Spirulina subsalsa PCC 9445: one gene and its partners. Each later gene encodes a partner of the first gene's protein in a complex. Links are inferred from orthologs where the notes say so. Each region holds a gene or a part of one and is shown in the gene's direction. Other genes may lie near its edges.

What was found.
Region 2: the proteins of SPI9445_RS0115815 (region 1) and nuoH are in contact, whole or in part, in a cryo-EM structure (PDB 6ZJN), measured with the Thermus thermophilus proteins. The link is inferred for Spirulina subsalsa PCC 9445 from one-to-one orthologs. Residues at the interface, in WP_223903221.1 of Thermus thermophilus: Pro35, Ser36, Asp139, Gly141, Ala142; in WP_096411122.1 of Thermus thermophilus: Ala224, Glu225, Gln226, Glu227, Ala295, Trp297, Phe298, Arg299.
Region 3: the proteins of SPI9445_RS0115815 (region 1) and ndhC are in contact, whole or in part, in a cryo-EM structure (PDB 6ZJN), measured with the Thermus thermophilus proteins. The link is inferred for Spirulina subsalsa PCC 9445 from one-to-one orthologs. Residues at the interface, in WP_223903221.1 of Thermus thermophilus: Met26, Thr27, Asn29, Gly31, Pro32, His34; in WP_096411116.1 of Thermus thermophilus: Glu45, Ser46, Asn48, Pro50, Ala51, Gly52, Glu53.

The regions. Positions count from the first base shown.
Region 1 is NZ_JH980292.1:3,473,302-3,480,304, forward strand. The notes cover bases 1-2,948. They hold SPI9445_RS0115815 (NAD(P)H-quinone oxidoreductase subunit H), read left to right. Parts: upstream 1-856; coding sequence 857-2,041; downstream 2,042-2,948. Other genes in these bases: SPI9445_RS0115810 (cytochrome ubiquinol oxidase subunit I), read right to left, coding at 1-558; SPI9445_RS25855 (DUF928 domain-containing protein), read left to right, coding at 2,481-2,948. Also shown: more of SPI9445_RS25855, read left to right, coding at 2,949-3,176; SPI9445_RS27715 (CHAT domain-containing protein), read left to right, coding at 3,291-7,003.
Region 2 is NZ_JH980292.1:3,644,707-3,651,633, reverse strand. What follows is about bases 3,741-6,612. They hold nuoH (NADH-quinone oxidoreductase subunit NuoH), read left to right. Parts: upstream 3,741-4,553; coding sequence 4,554-5,672; downstream 5,673-6,612. Other genes in these bases: SPI9445_RS0116620 (NADH-quinone oxidoreductase subunit J), read left to right, coding at 6,377-6,612; ndhI (NAD(P)H-quinone oxidoreductase subunit I), read left to right, coding at 5,718-6,314; SPI9445_RS0116640 (AMP-dependent synthetase/ligase), read right to left, coding at 3,741-4,106. Also shown: SPI9445_RS0116650 (B12-binding domain-containing radical SAM protein), read left to right, coding at 33-1,631; SPI9445_RS0116645 (YlqD family protein), read right to left, coding at 1,665-2,114; more of SPI9445_RS0116640, read right to left, coding at 2,178-3,740; more of SPI9445_RS0116620, read left to right, coding at 6,613-6,927. UniProt on the Escherichia coli protein: NDH-1 shuttles electrons from NADH, via FMN and iron-sulfur (Fe-S) centers, to quinones in the respiratory chain. The immediate electron acceptor for the enzyme in this species is believed to be ubiquinone.
Region 3 is NZ_JH980292.1:1,168,922-1,175,769, forward strand. What follows is about bases 2,498-5,290. They hold ndhC (photosynthetic/respiratory NAD(P)H-quinone oxidoreductase subunit C), read left to right. Parts: upstream 2,498-3,609; coding sequence 3,610-3,972; downstream 3,973-5,290. Other genes in these bases: SPI9445_RS0105580 (NADH dehydrogenase subunit K), read left to right, coding at 3,969-4,715; SPI9445_RS0105585 (NAD(P)H-quinone oxidoreductase subunit J), read left to right, coding at 4,708-5,226. Also shown: SPI9445_RS0105550 (Uma2 family endonuclease), read left to right, coding at 1-319; SPI9445_RS0105555 (Uma2 family endonuclease), read left to right, coding at 388-1,152; SPI9445_RS0105560 (Uma2 family endonuclease), read left to right, coding at 1,221-1,922; SPI9445_RS0105565 (hypothetical protein), read left to right, coding at 1,997-2,188; SPI9445_RS0105590 (diguanylate cyclase), read left to right, coding at 5,396-6,848. UniProt on the Escherichia coli protein: NDH-1 shuttles electrons from NADH, via FMN and iron-sulfur (Fe-S) centers, to quinones in the respiratory chain. The immediate electron acceptor for the enzyme in this species is believed to be ubiquinone.

The DNA.
Region 1 (7,003 bases):
CATCACACTGTTAATCATGAACGGGTTAAAAACCGCCGCCACATAATCAATCACTTCATATTTCCCATCTACCCACTCCACCCCGGCCGGAGTCTGTAACCACGAATTAGCCGTTAAAATCCAGAACGTGGATAAATTCGCACCGATAGCCACCAGAATAGTCGCGATGTAGTGAATAATCGGATTAACTCGTTCCCAACCAAAGACCATAATTCCCAAAAAGGCCGCCTCTAGCATAAACGCCCAAGAAGCCTCAAAGCCAATAATACTCCCGAAAAAATTACCAATCGCCTCAGACAACGGCGCCCAATTGGTGCCAAACTGAAACCCCATGGGAATCCCACTCGCAACACCAATCCCAAAGTTCAGAACATAGAGTTTCACCCAAAAACGAGCATGGTGATAATAGTCTTTGTTCTTGGTCTTTAACCAAAGACCTTCGATAATCACAAGATAAATCCCCAAACCTGTGGTTAATACAGGCCACAGCATATGAAAAATAGCGGTCAAGGCAAACTGCATCCGCGATAAAACAACCGTGTTAGAGAGAAAGTCCATGATGACCAGTGTAAGCTAATCCTTATTTGACCTAGATTGTGACCCAAGGTTCTCAATTATTACCAAACTTTAAAAAAAATTAATATTTTGTTGTATAGTCGAATAGTTTTACAGTCTGTCGAAGATCCCGACTCCCCCTTAAACCAGCAAATCCAACCTCAGATTCAGTGTTCAGCCTACACTGTCCCCTATAATCAATGATGATGTGCAATAACCAATCGACTCAAGCGTTGAAGATTTATCACCGCGTTTTCGAGTCTTCGAGCAACCAGCAGATAAGAGGGACACTGCCGAATCTATGGCACAAATAGAAACTAGAACCGAACCCATGGTGTTAAACATGGGGCCACACCATCCCTCGATGCACGGCGTTTTACGTCTGATCGTCACCCTCGATGGGGAAGACGTGATTGATTGTGAACCCGTGATCGGCTACCTCCACCGAGGGATGGAAAAAATCGCCGAAAACCGGACTACCGTGATGTATGTTCCCTACGTCAGTCGTTGGGACTACGCCGCCGGGATGTTTAATGAAGCCATTACCGTCAATGCACCGGAACAGTTAGCGGATATTGAAGTGCCCAAACGCGCCCAATATATCCGCGTCATCATGTTAGAACTGAACCGCATTGCTAACCATTTACTCTGGTTAGGGCCCTTCTTGGCAGACGTAGGGGCGCAAACCCCCTTCTTTTATATCTTCCGAGAACGAGAACTCATTTATGACCTCTGGGAAGCGGCTTCTGGCTCTCGCTTGATTAATAACAACTATTTCCGGGTAGGTGGGGTATCCGTGGATCTGCCCTACGGGTGGATTGACAAATGCCTCGACTTTTGCGACTACTTCGCCCCGAAAATCGATGAATATGAAAAATTAATCACCAATAACCCTATTTTCCGCCGTCGGGTGGAAGGAGTCGGCACTATTAGCCGCGAAGATGCCATTAACTGGGGATTATCCGGCCCCATGTTACGGGGATCTGGCGTAAAGTGGGATCTGCGCAAAGTGGATCACTACGAATGCTATGACGAATTGGATTGGGAGGTGCAGTGGGAAACCGGAGGGGATTGTTTCGCCCGGTATCTTGTGCGCATTCGGGAAATGCGCGAGTCCCTTAAGATTGTTCGCCAAGCTTGTCAAGGGATTCCGGGCGGCCCCTACGAGAATCTGGAAGCCAAGCGCTTAATGGAAGGTAAGAAGTCCGAGTTTAACGGCTTTGATTATCAGTACATCGCCAAAAAAGTCGCCCCCACCTTTAAGATTCCCGCAGGAGAACACTATGTCCGCCTAGAAAGTGGTAAAGGTGAACTAGGGGTGTTTATTGTCGGCAATGATAATGTCTTCCCCTGGCGCTTTAAAGTTCGTCCACCGGATTTTAATAATTTACAAATCCTGCCCCAACTCTTAAAAGGGGTAAAAGTTGCCGATATTATGGCAATTTTGGGTAGTATCGATGTAATTATGGGATCAGTTGACCGTTAGGTTTCATCCTCTAAGTTGAGCCTGAAGACAGTGGCTCAACCCGGACGACATCCCCAACAAAAAGCGGGTAGCTTCACTACCCGCTTTTTGTTGGCCATGTAATACCGCTCCAGATTTCACCCCAATGGGTGAGAAAAAACTTCCGGAAAAGAATTTTAAGAAGGTGAAAGTGTAAAGAGAATTAATCAATCAAATCTGGTGGATTTTTCTCTGGGAAGTTCTTATTAATCCTTGGATCAAGCATTAGCTTTGCCGGGCTAGAGAGAATCCTAAGCCGGAGATATGTCTGGGGGAGCAGGGAAAAAAAGTGATTTCTCTGAAAACAAGTTAAACTAGAAGTAGTTGGATCACTTTACAAAAGATCAGCCATTTGTTCACAGTATCTTTAAAGACTTAATTGTACAATCAATAGAGGGAGACGTTTATGGGAAAGAACATCATGAAATCCTATTCTAGACTTGGTATCGCCACCTTCCTGACCGCAGCCCTGAGTTTCGCAGGAATGTCTGTCGGTCACGCGATGGAGTTTCGTCCGCCGGATCGGGGGGCGCCGCGCAGTGCCGCCGATGGTGGGACTCGGGGATGCACAGTTCAAGAATCCGGTCAGAAGACCTTAAAAGCCTTAACTCCCGGACAGGCTTTGCCTTTAACCCTGTCTAGTCATCCCACATTTTTCTGGTATATGCCGGAAACTCGCGCTGAATCTGTAACCTTTGTCCTCAATGACCGCTATGAAAATACGGTGTATTCTGTGACCCTAGACAACCCCAACCAAGCGGGGATTATGAGCATGAGTTTGCCGGAAGAAGAACGCTATGCTCTTAAAACGGGGGAAAATTATCATTGGTATGTGTTCCTGACTTGTAATGCGAATGACCCGACGGGTGATGTGTTTGTGGATGGTTGGGTACAACGTTTAGATGAAAGTGATCCCCTTGCTCAACAACTCCTGAGTCCGGGTGGAAATGCTGATCTAACACGCTTTGCGGAAGCAGGCATCTGGCATGAAGCCCTGGCTGGATTGGTTCAAAAACGGCAAAATGCCCCCAATGATCAGGAATTGGCTGCTTCTTGGCAAGAATTCCTAGAGTCTGTAGATTTAGGACAATTAGCTCAAGAACCATTCTTGCGGTGAAAATAATCGGAAAATTGTCCGGTCAGGCTGGATCGAGGTTGTAAGAGAGTGTATAGGGCTAATTCTGCCTCGGTCTAGACTGGAAAAACTTAAGCCATGCTTAGGAGTGATTCTGTGAATCATTGGAACATTGAACCGATTAGCCTAAGACCACTGGGGTTAGCCCGGAAGGTTTTAGGCTTTTTCGTTGGGTTTGGAACTTGCGGCATTGGGATGAGTCCCGTTGGCGCACAGTACATTGTGCCTGCCAATGATGGGACGGGAACTTTCATTGACCAGCAAGGAAATTCTCTGCGGATTTTTGGCGGTACCGCTTCAGCCGATGGTCAGAATTTGTTCCATAGTTTCTTACAGTTCAACCTACAGTCTGGTTATACGGCAAATTTTGAGGCGGCCTCTGGGGTTCAAAACATTTTAGGTCGTGTGGTGGGGGGAGATCCTTCTTTAATTAATGGGATGCTTCAGGTGACGGGGGCAAATGCGAACTTGTACCTGATGAATCCGGCGGGAATTATTTTTGGCTCTGGTGCTTCCCTCAATGTTCCGGCGGATTTTACGGCGACGACAGCAACGGGGATTGCTGTGGATGGGGGGGTGTTTCATGCCCAAGGGAGTAATAATTACGCGGCTTTAATTGGTGCGCCGAATCAGTTTATTTTTTCGAGTCCTTACCCCGGTGTGATTGTTAATGCTGGGGATTTGGCGGTGAGTCAAGGTCATAATTTGTCGTTGTTGGCTGGGACGGTGGTCAATACGGGGAGTTTGAGCGCGCCGGGAGGCCATTTAACCGTGGCAGCGATTCCGGGAACCGGGCGGGTGCGGATTAGCCAGACGGGGATGATTTTGAGTTTGGAGGTGGAGGTTCCCCAAACAGCCGATGGACAACCTGCGCCGATTCATGCCCGGGATTTGCCGAGTTTGTTGACGGGGGCGGCGAATCACTCAGAGTCACAGATCCGGCTTGGTGAGGCAAAAACGGGGTTAAGTGTGGACAGTGCAAATCATGACTCTAGTCGGCCAACGGTGCGATTTAGCCATTCTGGGGCGACTATTCCTAATTTATCGGGTTTGGTGGCTTTGACGGGGAGCTTGGATGCCAGTAGTGTCACGGGAACTGAACAGACGATTCAGGTTTTAGGCGATCGCATTGGTCTTTGGAATGCCCATCTCAACGCGGCGGGAGAACAGGGGGGCGGCACCATTTTACTGGGGGGAGAACACAAAGGACTCGGCCCAACTCCCACCGCTCAACGGGTGTTTATTGACTCAAATTCTACCTTAAACGTCAATGCCACTGGGAACTATGGAGACGGGGGACGGGCGATCATTTGGTCTGATGATAGCACCGTGTTTAACGGCTCCATTGGAGCCCGAGGAGGGACGCTGGGGGGCAATGGGGGCTTTGTAGAAGTGTCGGGGAAAGAAAAGCTACACTTTAACGGCACCGTTGAGATGAAATCCTTGGGACAGCCCGGTACGGTGTTGTTAGATCCTCATACCATCTGGATTACCCAGTTGAATTCTGGAGCCGATGATGATGAATTAAATGACGGGCAAATCCTCGCCTCGGATAGTCCGGGCGCTAATTTTGTGATTTCTCAAAATAAGCTCAATGACTTAGCGAGTCAAGGGGTTCATATCATTTTAGAAGCGACGAATTTGATCGACCTTCACCCCGCTCGGTCGCTTGATTTTTCCCCTGCCGCATCCGTCCGGTTTTCCGCTCCTTTGGTGAATTTAAGAGGTTCCATCAGTATGGGCAATACACCCTTAACCCTAGATGCCACTGGGCTAGATATGCGGGATTTACAGGGAACAGGTCAACTGAACATTCGTCCTTTTGAGATTGATGGAAGTATTCGCATTGGCGGAACACCACCCACCAGTGCAATGGATTTAGACGAGCCAGACCTCAACGGTATTAAGCCCGGTTTTGAGGTGATTAATGTGGGTCGTCCTGACGGCACCGGGACTATTTTTTTAGATGATTTGAGTGCGGTGACTTCTCCTTTAAATATTGTGGGAGGGTCTACTGTATATGGGCAAAATCACAATACAACCTGGACGTTAACGGGGGCTAATACGGGTCGCATGGCGACGAATCAGCATCAGGTGACGTTTAGTAATATTAACCGTCTGGTGGGGGGCAGTGGGGCGGATACTTTTGTTTTTCAAGACGGGGTGAATTTTAATGGCGTTCTCGATGGAGGTGGAGGAGTTAATCGCTTAGATTATTCGGCTTATACTACTCCTGTGACCGTTGATTTACCGAATAATTCTGCAACGGGAACTCTGGGGGTTTTTAACATTGCTCAAACCGTTTTACCCTCGTTAAAACCTCCCCCAACTCCCTCAACTCCCCCAATGGCCCCCACGGCCTCCACTCCATCAAATCCGGTGAATAATCCCCCTCCGGTGAATAATCCCCCTCCGGTGGTCAGTGCGGAAGAATCCAAAACGCGCCCTGATTTTGCTCAGGTGGCTATTGCTTCGATCTTCCCCAATTTAGCGCAAAACCGTTTACTGATTAGTCTAGACTCTGGTGAGGAATTGGAGTTAGATACAGGACTATATCTGAATCTCAATCCCTTTTTTGACCGAGGGGATACGGCTGGGGCGGTTTTAGCGCTGGATAATCATTTTACGGGACAATTTGGGCGTTACCTGAATAAGGAAGTGGCTGGGGAAGAGCCAACCGTGGAGGAAATGCAAAGCCATTTACAACAGATGGCTGGAGAAACGGGGATGAATACGGCGGTTATCTATGCGTTTATCCGACCGGAACATTTAGAATTAATTCTTGTGCCTCCGACGGGGGCGCCGATTCATTATCGGGTGCGGGAAGCAAATCAGAGTCGGTTATTAGAAGAGGTGCGTAAGTTTCAGTTTGAAATTGGCAGTCCTATCCGTCGTCAATCGAATAGTTATCTTGCAAGCGCCCAACAACTCCATCAGTGGTTAATCGGGCCGATGGCGAAGGATTTACAACGGTTTGATATTCAAACCCTGTTGTTGATTGTGGATGAAGGATTGCGTTCTCTGCCTTTTGCGGCGCTCCATGATGGGGAACGGTTTTTGGTGGAGGATTATAGTATGAGTTTGGTGCCGAGTTTCCACTGGTTAAATCTGGAACGGGGGAATGTGCAGAATAGTCCTTTGTTAGCCATGGGAATGTCGGAATTCCGGTCTAAAACCCCCTTGCCTGCGGTTCCGACGGAGTTAAAGGCGATCGCGCAAAAATGGGAAACTAGCACCACCTTACTCAATGAACGCGCCACCCTCCGCAGTTTACAACAGAATCAAAATCGGCAGAACTTTGGGATTGTTCACATTGCCACCCACGGCGAATTTCAACCCGGTTCTTTGGAAGAGTCTTATATTCAACTGTGGGATCAGGCCATTGGGTTAAATGATATGGCCAATCTGAACTGGGAGCAAAATCAGGTTAATTTGTTAGTCTTAAGTGCCTGTAGAACTGCATTAGGAGATACTCAAGCCGAATATGGTTTTGCCGGATTAGCGGTGAAAACAGGGGTGAACACAGCTTTGGCGAGTTTATGGTATGCCAATGATGTGGGAACTTTAGGGTTAATGAGTGGATTCTATAATAATTTACGCCAGGTGACGACCAAAGCAGAAGCCTTAAGACAAGCGCAAATTGCCCTGTTACGGGGGCAAGTTAAGATTCAGGAACAGACACAGAATCAAGGTCTAATGTTGGTGGGTGAGTTTGGCGAAATTCCTTTAACCTCTGAGTTTAATGATTTAGGGATTCGGAGTTTACAACACCCCTACTATTGGTCTGGTTTTGCCATGATTGGCAATCC
Region 2 (6,927 bases), 170 kb from region 1 along the record:
GGGAACATTATTAAAAATGGCAGAGAAATAGTATGACAATATTGAGCGCTGAAAAAATTTTATTTACCCCCGCATCTGTGGAAAGCGATGGGATTCCAGTTATTTTTGCCTTTCCCAATGAATATAGTGTGGGAATTACCAGTTTAGGCTATCAGGTGGTTTGGTCTACCTTGGCTCTCCGTTCTGATGTTGAAGTAAGTCGTTTATTTACGGATATTCAAGAAACATTACCCCGGGAAGCAGAATTATTAGGTTTCTCCCTCTCTTGGGAACTGGATTATATGAATATTTTAAATTTATTGGAATCCCTCGATATTCCGACTCATAGCGAGGAACGAGGAGAACACCATCCTCTGGTGTTTGGAGGAGGACCGGTTTTAACGGCTAATCCAGAACCGTTTGCCGCATTTTTTGATGTCATTTTATTGGGGGATGGAGAGGATTTATTAGACCAGTTTATTGATACCTATAAAGTCTTGAGAAATGCCCCTCGTCAGGAGAAGTTGCGCGTTCTGGCACAAGTTCCGGGGGTTTATATTCCCAGTTTATATGAGGTGATTTATCAAGACATAACATCTGGAATTGAAGAAATTAAGCCTAAAATTACAGAGATTCCTAGCATGATCCAAAAACAAACCTATCGTGGCAATATGTTATCCGCTTCTACGGTGGTGACAGAAAAGGCCGCATGGGAAAGCATCTATATGGTGGAAGTGGTGCGTAGTTGCCCGGAAATGTGCCGTTTTTGTTTGGCGAGTTATTTAACGTTACCCTTTAGAACTCCCAGCGTTGAAGGGTCTTTAATTCCAGCGATTGAACGAGGATTAAAGGTAACAAATCGTCTGGGTTTGTTGGGGGCATCGGTAACGCAACATCCAGAGTTTGAAGCCCTTTTAGATTATATTAATCAACCGAAATATGAAGATGTGCGTCTCAGTATTTCTTCGGTGCGTACAAATACGGTGACGGAAAAACTGGCGCAAATTTTGAGTCAACATGATAGTCGTTCGATTACTATTGCCGTGGAAAGTGGTTCAGAACGAGTGCGGCAAATTATTAATAAAAAATTAGCCAATGAGGAGATATTACAAGCGGCCGAGAATGCAAAAGCGGGGGGATTAAAAGCGCTCAAACTTTATGGAATGGTGGGAATTCCGGGGGAAACGGAGGAGGATATTGAGGCAACGGTGCAGATGTTGAAGGAGATTAAACGGGGGGTGCCGGGGTTGCGTTTAACGTTGGGTTGTAGTACCTTCGTGCCTAAGTCTCATACGCCGTTTCAGTGGTTGGGGGTGAATGGTGAGAGTAAGAAGCGGTTACAGTATTTACAGAAACAATTGCGATCGCACGGGATTGATTTCCGTCCCGAAAGCTATAATTGGTCAGTAATTCAAGCCTTAATTTCCCGAGGCGATCGCCGAATCACCCCCCTATTAGAATTAACCCGTCACTATGGCGACTCTTTAGGCAGTTATAAACGAGCGTTTAAAGAACTCAAAGGACAACTCCCCCCCTTAGACTTTTACGTTCATCAAAACTGGGACACCCAGCAAGTCTTGCCTTGGCAACACCTCGCTGGGCCTCTCCCTCAGTCCACCTTGATTAAGCATCTTCAAGAGTCGATGAGTTGATAATTGATAATTGATAATTGATGATCAATTTACCTAAACATCGCCGCGAATTTCTTCCACGACACCATCCCGCACCAAAATTTCTACATTGAGTTTGCGCACGAGATTATCCCCCACTTGGACATTGAAAAAGCTTTCCATCTGTCCTTGATGTACCTCTTGTTCCAACTCCAGCGCAGACAGTTGATCCAATTGTTGGAGTAACTGATTTTTGCGCTGCTGAAACTCATTTTTCTTTTGATTCACTTGGTTCTGAATCGCCTCAATTTGTTGGAGGGCTTGGGGATTTGTCAACGTAATCCCCTGTTTTTGAATTTCTGAAATCGCCCGTTGTCCCTGCATATCAATCTCTTGTAGTTGGCGATCCAGTTGGCTTGTTTGGGCTTGTAGCTGCTGCTGCATTTCCTCCTTCCAACGAGGAGTCACAACCACCTTGAGGTTAATCGGACGTTTTAACATTAATTGCGGTTTGTTTTCATCCATCAATCTTGTTTCCTTACTCTGCTCGTTGTAGGTTCGTCGTCGAAAATGGGAAGCGATCGCCCATCAACTCCGTTCAAACATCCCGTCGATCATATCGCGATACTGTTCCGCGATCACAGGACGACGCATTTTTAACGTTTGGGTCAATTGACCATTTTCCATGGTGAACGGTTGGGGAATCAAACGGAACACCCCAACCCGATCATCAAGTCGGTAGCCCGGACGCTCTTTCACCCGTTGATTGAGTTCTTGTCGGAACAAGTCCATAATTTTCGGATGATCTAGGTCTTGTCGTGCAGAATCCCCCGGCTGGGGTAAGGTCAAACCTAACCCCTCTTCCGTGACCCACTTTTGCAGTGCGTCAAAATTCGGTACAATCAACGCCCCCAGCATTTTTTGATCCTGTCCAACCAACATCATCTGATCAATATAAGGGCTGCAAATACAAGCATCCTCAATGGGTTGGGGTTCGATATTTTCCCCATTACTCAAAACAATGGTATCTTTTGCCCGTCCGGTCAAAACCAGTTGATTTCCGTGAGTAATCATACCCAAATCCCCACTATCAAACCAGCCCTCGGGATCAATCGCCTTCGCCGTCGCTTCAGGATTTTTATAATATCCCCTCATCACTTGCGGCCCGCGAATCAAAACCAGTCCTTGAGTTTGGTTGGGTAGAGTTTGGCGTGTTGTGGGGTCTACAATGCGGATTTCCGTGTAAGGCACAGGTAGACCCGAAGAACCGCGTAAATTGTTCTGAGGACGGCGCACCGTAGCAATAGGCGAGGTTTCCGTTAGACCATAGCCCACCAAGATGGGAATATCGAGCAGTTCAAAAAAGGCATCAATATGACGGGCTAAAGATCCACCCCCACTAATAAACGCCTTCACACAGCCCCCTGTAGCCGCCCGAATCTTGGTGTAGACGATTTTATGACCTAACAGATGTAAGGGCGTTAAACTGAGGGCTTTTAGCCGTGCTAGGAAGCGTTCTGAACTGCTGGGGTTTGGATGTTCGAGGCTCATATTTTGGGCAATCCGTCGCGCTTGTACATAGCTTTGGGATACCCCCAGGAAAAAGTGAATCAAGCGTTGTTTACTGGCGGGTTGTTCCCGGAACGACTTCTGAACCCCCTCATAAATCGACTCCCAGAGACGGGGAACCCCCACCATAAAATGGGGCTTAAACTGGGTGATATCCTTCTTAAACGTGCGAATGCTGGTGTAGATTTGGGTGCAAGCCCGAGAGAGCAAAAAGTACTCTACACTGCGCTCATAGGAATGCCAACTGGGGAGAATGCTTAAAGCGCGATCGCCCGGTTGCGGTTCAATCACCGTCGCCGCCCCATTCACCTGATGTAAGAAATTCCCATGAGTTAACATCACCCCCTTCGGTCGTCCCGTCGTCCCCGACGTATAAATCAACGTCGCCAACATATCCAGCGTTTGGGTCGCAGGTTTTAAAGTCGTTTCTTCCCCCAGCACCAAACACTGAGCAAAATTGACAATCTTAAAGGGACTCTCGGCCGGAGGCGTTTCATCGGACAACAAAACCACAAACTGCACAGGCAAATCCGCCAAGTCCGGCTGTAACTTCCGTAAAGTGGCTAAATCTTGCACCACCAAACTGGTGCTATCACTATGCTCAAAAATGTACAGTAACTCTTGCCGTTCCGCCTGAGACGAGCGCACCGCATCAGCCGCCCCCACCAACAGAATCCCCTGATCCGCAATAAACCACCGGGGACTATTATCCGCAAACAAAGCCACCTTATCATGGGGTTTCACCCCCAACCCTTGCAGCCCCGCCGCAAACTGCTTAATTTTTTCATAGAGTTGGGCATAGGTTAAAATCACCTCCGGTTTACTGTGGGGGTCATGGAGGGCAATAATTTCACCATAATTTTCCACCAAAATTGGCCACAGTTCACTCAACCCTTGTAACCTTGAATAGTCCAAAGAAGCAGAACCATTGCGTAGTGCATTATTCATAGGATTTAAACCTCACTGAGAGTTGCAGTTTAGAATGGGAATTTTTTACAATAGGCTCTCCAGAAACCCGGGCAGCCATTGACTTTTTAAGTCTATCCTCTGTTGAGAACTCTTTTTTCCCCAGTGGACAGAAAGTCAACTATCCCACCCACAACGGGATGGGGACTAGGCAAGAGAGAATAGGGACTTAGTAGGGCTTGCTGAATAAGTCCGAGAGTCGGGGGCAGGGGAGCAGGGGAGAGGTAATAGGTAATAGGCAACCTTAAAATGTTTCCGAATCCCCCCATAAGTAGATTTTCTCCCCTCCCCCCACCAGAGAGGGAAACATTGAACGATATACTAAAGACTGATTCGCTGATAACAAACTGAAATAACCTGTTTTGGCTGGTTTAGGCATCATATCCCCCCTTACCCAGCCCACAATGCCCTTAAAGTGACTCAAAATCGATGAATTCAGGAATTGACCTACAAGGAAGTTTTATACAATCCCTCCAACAACTGGGAATTCCCCCAGAAATTGCCAAAGTCTTCTGGCTCCCCCTGCCCATGATATTAATGGTCATTGGGGCAGTGGTTGGAGTCCTCGTGAGCGTCTGGCTAGAACGGAAAATTTCCGCCGCCGCCCAGCAACGTATTGGTCCAGAATATGCCGGACCCCTCGGCGTACTACAACCCGTTGCCGACGGTCTGAAACTGGTCTTCAAAGAAGATATTGTTCCCGCCCAAGCCGACAGTTGGCTGTTCACCTTGGGTCCCGTCTTGGTCGTAATCCCCGTGATTTTGTCCTTCCTCATTGTGCCGTTTGGACAAAACCTCCTGATTACCGACCTCAACGTAGGGATTTTTCTCTGGATTTCCCTCTCCAGTATTGCCCCCATCGGCTTGTTAATGTCGGGCTATGCCTCCAACAATAAATACTCCCTCTTAGGGGGATTGCGCGCCGCCGCCCAATCCATTAGTTATGAAATCCCCCTCGCCTTGGCCGTCTTAGCCGTCGCCATGATGTCCAACAGCTTAAGCACCATTGACATCGTGCAGCAACAGTCCGGCTACGGGATTTTAGGCTGGAATGTCTGGCGGCAACCCGTCGGTTTCCTAATTTTCTGGATTGCAGCCCTCGCCGAATGTGAACGCTTACCCTTTGACTTACCAGAAGCCGAAGAGGAATTAGTCGCCGGGTATCAAACGGAATACGCCGGAATGCGCTTCGCCCTCTTCTATGTAGGGTCTTATATTAACCTCGTGTTATCCGCCCTGATTGTCTCTATTCTGTACCTCGGCGGTTGGGAATTCCCCATTCCCCTAGACTCCCTCGCCGGCTGGTTAGGCATTAGTGAAACAACCCCTTGGTTACAAGTGGTGACGGCCTCCTTGGGCATCATTATGACGGTTCTCAAGGCTTATTTTCTGGTCTTTATCGCCGTTTTACTCCGTTGGACACTGCCCCGCGTCCGTATTGACCAACTCTTAAACCTGGGCTGGAAGTTTTTACTCCCCGTGGCCTTAGTGAATTTACTCCTAACGGCCGGCCTGAAACTGGCTTTCCCCATCGCCTTCGGGGGCTAAAATGAGGCATAAGTCCTTAAAATTTGCAAAATACAGAGGCTAATTATGTTTAAGTTCCTCAAACAAGTGGGCGACTATGCCAAAGAAACCGTACAAGCGGCTAAATATATCGGTCAAGGGCTATCTGTCACCTTTGACCATATGCAGCGCCGTCCGGTGACGGTACAGTACCCTTACGAGAAACTCATCCCCTCAGAACGGTATCGCGGCCGCATTCATTTTGAGTTTGACAAATGTATTGCTTGTGAGGTTTGTGTGCGGGTTTGCCCAATTAACCTCCCGGTGGTGGATTGGGAATTTAATAAGGAAACCAAGAAGAAAAAACTCAATCACTATAGTATTGATTTTGGCGTTTGTATCTTCTGTGGGAATTGTGTTGAATATTGCCCCACGAATTGTTTATCCATGACGGAGGAGTACGAGTTAGCCTCTTTTGACCGTCACGAGTTGAATTATGATAACGTCGCTTTGGGTCGTTTACCTTACAAGGTGACAGATGACCCCATGGTGACACCGTTGCGAGAGTTTGCCTATTTGCCTAAAGGGGTGGATGACCCCCATGATTTACCCCCCGGTTCCCAACGGGCAGGTCAACGTCCGGAAGAAATTATGGAAGCTATGAAGGCGGGGTCTTCGGACTAGGTGAGGCTTGAGCCGCGATGAACGAACATGAGTATTAACAGCAGGAAGGAGAACAGAAAGGCGTGAATTTAGCGGAAGGTGTTCAGATTGTTTCCTTTGGCATCTTGGCTGTGATGATGCTAGGGGCAGCGTTGGGGGTTGTCCTCCTCAATCAGATTGTCTACTCGGCGTTTTTGCTGGGTGGTGTATTTATGAGCATTTCGGGGTTATATATCCTGTTGAATGCTGATTTTGTGGCGGCTGCCCAAATTTTGATTTATGTGGGGGCGGTCAATGTGTTGATTTTGTTTGCCATTATGTTGGTGAACAAGAAGGAAGAGTTTAAACCTGTGCGCAATCGTTGGATTCGTCAAGGGGCGACGGCGTTGGTTTGTGTGGGTTTATTGGCGTTGCTCAGTACGATGGTGTTGGCGACTCCTTGGGCGGTGGATACTACGGTGGTCAATGCTAGTAGTACGATTATCCAAATTGGGAAGCATTTCTTTAGTGATTTTCTCTTGCCGTTTGAGTTGGCTTCGGTGTTGTTGTTAATGGCGATGGTGGGGGCTATTATTCTCGCCCGTCGTGACTTTATCCCGGAACGGAAGGCCACAACGACTGAGGTAGAAACGGC
Region 3 (6,848 bases), 2.3 Mb from region 1 along the record:
GGGATTTTGCCGTACAGAGTCAGGATTGAGAGGGATTGAAGAAATCCAGAACTGGACAAGTCCCCGTCTAGGGATTCGGTTTGTTGTAACGGCGACCACATTGGAACTGTATCGTCCCGATGGGCGAAGATTCCTGAGCTTTTTGCAGTTGGAACAAAGGGCCGAACAAGCTGACCAGAGGGCGCAACAAGCTGACCAGAGGGCAGAACAAGAGCGCGAACGAGCCCAACAAGCTGACCGAAGGGCAGAACAAGCTGACCGAAGAGCCGAGCGATTAGCCGCACAACTGAGAGCGTTAGGCATTGACCCTGACAGCTAAATTCTGGACTCTGAAGACTTGCTAAACTAAAAAAGACAATTCCCCCTCACCCAGAGGAGATAATTGATATGACCATTTCCTTGGATTGTGAGAGACTCTACCCCGACAGTGACGGTCAGCCCATGGCAGACAATACCCTCCAATTTCGCTGGATTGTCCTGATTAAAGAAAACCTAGAACTCCTCTTTGCTGACCGACCCGATGTTTTTGTAGCCGGAGATTTACTCTGGTATCCCGTAGAAGGACACCCAGAAATCCGCGTCGCTCCCGATGCTCTAGTAGCATTTGGTCGCCCCAAAGGAGAACGAGGGTCTTATAAACAGTGGGAAGAAGGGAATATTGCCCCGCAAGTGGTCTTTGAAATTCTCTCCCCCGGCAATCGTTCAGGGGAAATGAGCAAAAAGCAGCAATTCTATGACGATTACGGAGTAGAAGAATATTATATCTACAACCCAGACCGGAACAATTTACAAGGATTTTGTCGTACAGAGTCAGGATTGAGAGGGATTGAAGAAATCCAAAACTGGACAAGTCCCCGTCTAGGGATTCGGTTTGTTGTAACGGCGACCACATTGGAACTGTATCGTCCCGATGGGCGAGGATTCCTGAGCTTTTTGGAGTTGGAACAACGAGCGGAACAAGCTGACCAGAGGGCGCAACAAGCAGACCAAAGGGCAGAACAGGAGCGCCAACGAGCCCAACAAGCTGACCAGAGGGCAGAACAGGAACGCCAACGAGCCCAACAAGCTGACCGAAGGGCAGAACAAGCTGACCGAAGAGCCGAGCGATTAGCCGCACAACTGAGAGCGTTAGGCATTGACCCTGACAGCTAAATTCTGGACTCTGAAGACTTGCTAAACTAAAAAAGACAATTCCCCCTCACCCAGAGGAGATAATTGATATGACCATTTCCTTGGATTGTGAGAGACTCTACCCCGACAGTGACGGTCAGCCCATGGCAGACAATACCCTCCAATTTCGCTGGATTGTCCTGATTAAAGAAAACCTAGAACTCCTCTTGGCTGACCGACCCGATGTTTTTGTAGCCGGAGATTTACTCTGGTATCCTGTAGAAGGACACCCAGAAATCCGCGTTGCTCCCGATGCTCTCGTAGCATTTGGTCGCCCCAAAGGAGAGCGAGGGTCTTATAAACAGTGGGAAGAAGGGAATATTGCCCCTCAAGTCGTATTTGAAATTCTCTCCCCCGGCAATCGTTCAGGGGAAATGAGCAAAAAACAGCAATTCTATGACGATTACGGAGTAGAAGAATATTATATTTACAACCCAGACCGGAACAATTTACAGGGATTTTGCCGTACAGAGGCAGGATTGAGAGCGATAGAAGAAATCCAGAACTGGACAAGTCCCCGTCTAGGGATTCGGTTTGTTGTAACGGCGACCACATTGGAACTGTATCGTCCCGATGGGCGAGGATTCCTGAGCTTTTTGGAGTTGGAACAACGAGCGGAACAAGCTGACCAGAGGGCAGAACAAGAACGGCAACGAGCGGAACAAGCTGACCAGAGGGCGCAACAGGAACGCCAACGAGCCGAGCGATTAGCCGCACAACTGAGAGCGCTAGGTATTGACGCTGACAGCTAAATTCTGAAGTTTGCCGTTCTATTTTTCCCTTTTTTCTATACAATGCGGAAGGACTTATAACAGCAAAATCTCTCATGACTTATACACCGGAAAAACGGCAAAAAATGCCCGTCAACCCCATTTTTAATCCCCAAGGCGACGACACGATTGAAAACCGTACCATGTGGTTTGGCAACACCACCAACCTCATGCAACTTAATGATGTCCGCTATTCTTGGGCTGTGGGATTATACAAACAAATGAGAGAGAACTTCTGGATTAACTAGGTAGTCCAGACTAAATCCCTCGAAAACGGGGAAACTCTGGTTTTTACAAATTCGTAAAAATACCGAATATTGCATGACAGACAATCCCGTGCCAAGCTTGCCAAAAGCAAGAAGGTGTAGAGACTATCCGAGTTTACGGAGTAGGCAGTAAGCGATTGACTGTCGAAGCGGGGGACTCTTTTGCTAGGGCAAAGGATGATGATATAGTCCGATCTGTGTGGTGACACATAGCAGCTTAAATAAAGCGGGCAAAGTGTAGCGAACTTTGTTGAACATGAATGACCAGAAAAGCTCGATATTACCCAAGATGTTACAGATTACTGGAATTTGACTCCAGAAGAACGCTATGCCTTTGATGGAATTCTTTCCTATTTAACTTTTTTAGATTCCATCCAAACCTACAATATCCCTTACCTAAAAAGCCCCATTACTGCCCCGGAAGTTACCCTATGTATGACGGAACAAGCCTCCCAAGAAGGCTTACATAATCAAAGCTATCAATGGATGATTGAAACCATTATTCCCGCCGAAAAACGGAGTAGTGTTTATGATTTTTGGCGAACTGATAAAGTCTTACTAGAACGTTGTGAATTCATCGCGTCCCTCTATCAAAAATATGTCGATGACCCTAGCTATGAAAACTATTTCATCGCCCTAGTTGCCGATTATTTACTAGAAGGATTGTATTTCTACAATGGCTTTATTTTCTTCTACAATTTAGCCTCACGAATGTTGATGCCCGGTAGTGCTGACATTTTTAAAATGATCAACCGCGACGAATTAAGTCATGTCCGCTTATTTCAGCGTTTAGTCCCCGAAGCCATGACGACGTTTACTCACTCTGTCGAACAAATTTATGAGATGTTCGACAATGCTGTTCGCCATGAGTGCAAGTGGACTAACCACATCGTCGGCAACCAAATCCTAGGGATTACCGAGGCCAGCACGGAACAATACACCAAATATTTAGCCAATATTCGTCTCCGTGCCATTGGTCTAGAACCCCTGTACAAGGAAGACAAGTTTACTAAGAGTCCCTACACCCACCTAGAGAAATTCGCGGACACCAAAGCTGATGGCAACACTAAGGCCAATTTCTTTGAATCGGGAGTTACCAGTTATGTCATGTCTTCGGGTTTAGGCGGTTGGGACGAAATCTAAAATAGGGTTTCCCTCGTTCGTAGTTGCGCTTTAGCGCCTTTGGTTTAGGGCTAAAGCCCAACAACGAGCCAACAACGAGCCAACAACCAGCCAATAATGAAGTAGGACAAACTCACAACTTATCGCACAACCCAGACTGAACCGCCCTATAAGGGCGGGGCTTGTGTCCCATTATTTTTGGTCGTTCCTTCCCCTATAATGAACAAAGTGTTCAGACACTGAGCCAATAGTTTCAGCAATCAGCAACGGGGAAATCAGTAGTGTTTCACTTAAGCGGTTACGAATATTTTCTAGGATTTTTGCTCATAGCCAGTTCCGTCCCCATTTTGGCGCTGACAGCTTCTAAGCTGCTCCGCCCGCCAACCGGAGGGCCCGAACGACGCACCACCTATGAATCTGGGATGGAACCTTTGGGGGGTGCGTGGATTCAATTTAATATCCGGTACTATATGTTCGCCCTTGTCTTCGTTGTCTTCGACGTGGAAACGGTCTTTCTCTACCCCTGGGCGGTTGCTTTTAATCAATTAGGGCTACTAGCCTTTGTAGAGGCTTTAATTTTTATTGGAATTTTAGTAGTAGCTCTGGTCTACGCATGGCGAAAAGGAGCGCTGGAATGGTCATGAAATCTGATAACCCAACGGATGCTGCACTTTTGGAGCAGCAGCAAAAAGAAAAAATTCTCAATCCTATTGCTCGGACAACGGTCACTCAAGATTTATCGGAGAATGTCATCCTAACGACGGTGGATGATCTGTATAATTGGGCGAGATTATCGAGTCTCTGGCCGATGTTATACGGAACGGCCTGCTGCTTCATCGAATTTGCGGCGATGATTGGTTCTCGTTTCGATTTTGACCGTTTTGGCCTTGTTCCTCGTTCCAGTCCGAGACAAGCGGATTTAATCATCACGGCGGGAACGATTACCATGAAAATGGCTCCGGCTTTGGTGCGACTCTATGAGGAAATGCCTGACCCCAAATATGTGATTGCTATGGGGGCTTGTACTATTACTGGGGGAATGTTTAGTATGGACTCTCCTAGTGCGGTGCGAGGGGTGGATAAGTTAATCCCGGTGGATTTATATATTCCCGGTTGTCCTCCTCGTCCTGAAGCGATTATGGACGCGATTGTTAAATTGCGCAAAAAGGTGGCTAATGAGTCGATTCAGGAACGGGCGAGAGTTCAATCTCAAACGAATCGCTACTACAGCACGACTCATAATATGGTGGCGGTTGAACCGATTTTAACGGGAGAATATCTCCAATCTGGTACTCGTCAAGCTCCCCCGAAGGTGTTAACGGAAGGGTACGGAATGCCTGTCGCGCCGGGTTTTGCAGAATCTAAAGAGGAAGTCAATCGTGGCTGAAGAAGAAAATCAAGTTGAAACAACTGCCATTGTAGAAGCGGGTCCGGTTTCTCAGTGGTTAACGGAAAATGGTTTTGACCATGAAGCCCTCGAAAAGGATCATTTAGGGGTGGAATTAATTAAGGTGGATGCGGAGTTTCTCATCCCGATTGCTACGGCTTTATATGCCTATGGCTTTAATTACTTGCAGTGTCAAGGGGGGTATGATGTCGGCCCTGGTAAGGAGTTGGTCAGTTTCTACCATTTAATTAAAGTGGGGGATAATGTCACCCAACCGGAGGAGGTGCGGGTGAAGGTGTATTTGCCTCGGGATAATCCTAAAGTGCCTTCGGTTTATTGGATTTGGAAGGCGGCGGATTGGCAAGAGCGGGAAACCTATGATATGTATGGCATTGTTTTTGAAGGACATCCTAATCTGAAACGAATCTTAATGCCGGAAGATTGGGTCGGTTGGCCGTTGCGGAAGGATTATATTTCGCCGGACTTCTACGAGTTACAAGATGCTTATTAAAAGGAATCAATTCTTAATGTTTTCAGCACTTCCTAGAGGGGGGTGCTTTTTTGTGGGGTAGGGAGAGGAGGGGGGGTTATGATTCACCAATTTAGTCACTATGATGGAAGAACATTCCCCTTGATTTTGCTTTCCTCATCCCCTTGATTTTGAGTTGCACGCAGTTATTGTGCTGAAACATCGCTTTGCTCTGTTTTTATCCGGTGCGATCGCCTTTGGGGTAGCAGTTCTCCTGTGCCTGCTTCCCGGCTTCCCTTCGAGTCCCCACACCACCCTTGCGAAAAGTCCCTCTCCTCCCCCCCTAGAAACCGTCACCCTCCAACTCAAATGGCGGCACCAGTTCCAGTTTGCCGGATACTACGCCGCCAAAGCCCAAGGCTATTATGAACAAGCGGGATTAGATGTTCAAATGCAGGAAATGCCCGAAAATACCCCCCCCGTTGAAGTAGTCCTTAACGGTGAGGCAGAATTCGGTATTGCTGGTTCTGATTTAGTCCTTCTACGCAATCAAGGCTATCCCGTCGTCGCTCTCGCCGCTATTTACCAACATTCCCCCTCCGTTATCATTGCCCGTCGCCAACCCAACTTAGATCATATTCATGATCTCATCGGCAAACGAGTGATGATACGAGATCATGCTGTCGAACTCATCGCCTATTTAAAATCCGAAGGGATTGCATTAGACCAATTCATTCAAGTTCCCCATAGTTTTACTCCCCTTTCTTTAATTAATGGCCGTGTCGATGCCATGTCCGGTTACTCAACCGACGAGCCTTTTTTTTTAGAGCAAGTGAATATCCCCCACATTATTTTTAATCCTCGGGCGGGAGGAATTGATTTTTATGGCGATACTTTATTCACGACCGAAGCTCAAATTAAACGCCATCCTCAACGAGTGAAAGCCTTCCTTGATGCTTCCTTAAAAGGCTGGGCTTATGCCCTCGAACACCCGGAGGAAATGATTGAGCTAATCTATACAGAATATAGTCCCCGCCACAGTCGGGCGCATCTGAGATATGAAGCAGAAGCCAGCAAGCGCCTCATTTTATCCGATGTCGTAGAAATCGGCTATATGAACCCCGGACGCTGGAACTATATTCTGCAAATCTATCATGATCTCGGATTTGCCACGCGCTATAGTTCACTAGCCGGATTTATCTATGAGCGCTATCCTCAACCTAACCTCACCTGGGTTTATTTCATCTTCATCACTATTTCGAGCATTTTAGGGTTTGTATCTTGGATTGCCTTACGCTTTTATCAACTCAATCATCGCATTCGACAGGAAGTAGCGGAACGAATGCAGACCGAAAATAGTTTACGGGCTTTAGAAAAAAGATATCGTTTCTTAGTTGAAAGCTCTCCTTTCCCTATTGTGATTTCTCAATTTGAAACGGGCGAAATTGCCTATCTTAATCCTAAAGCATCTCGAATTTTTAAAGTTAGACGAAATCAGGCAATTGGTTATCTAACTGAAGATTTTTATGTTCAACCAGATGATCGAAATATTATTCTTAAAGCGTTAAAAAAACAAGGTTTTATTCAAGATTTTGAAACCCAATTATTTAACTCAAAAGGAGAGATTTTTTGGGCAAATATATCCGGTACGTTAATTAACTTTG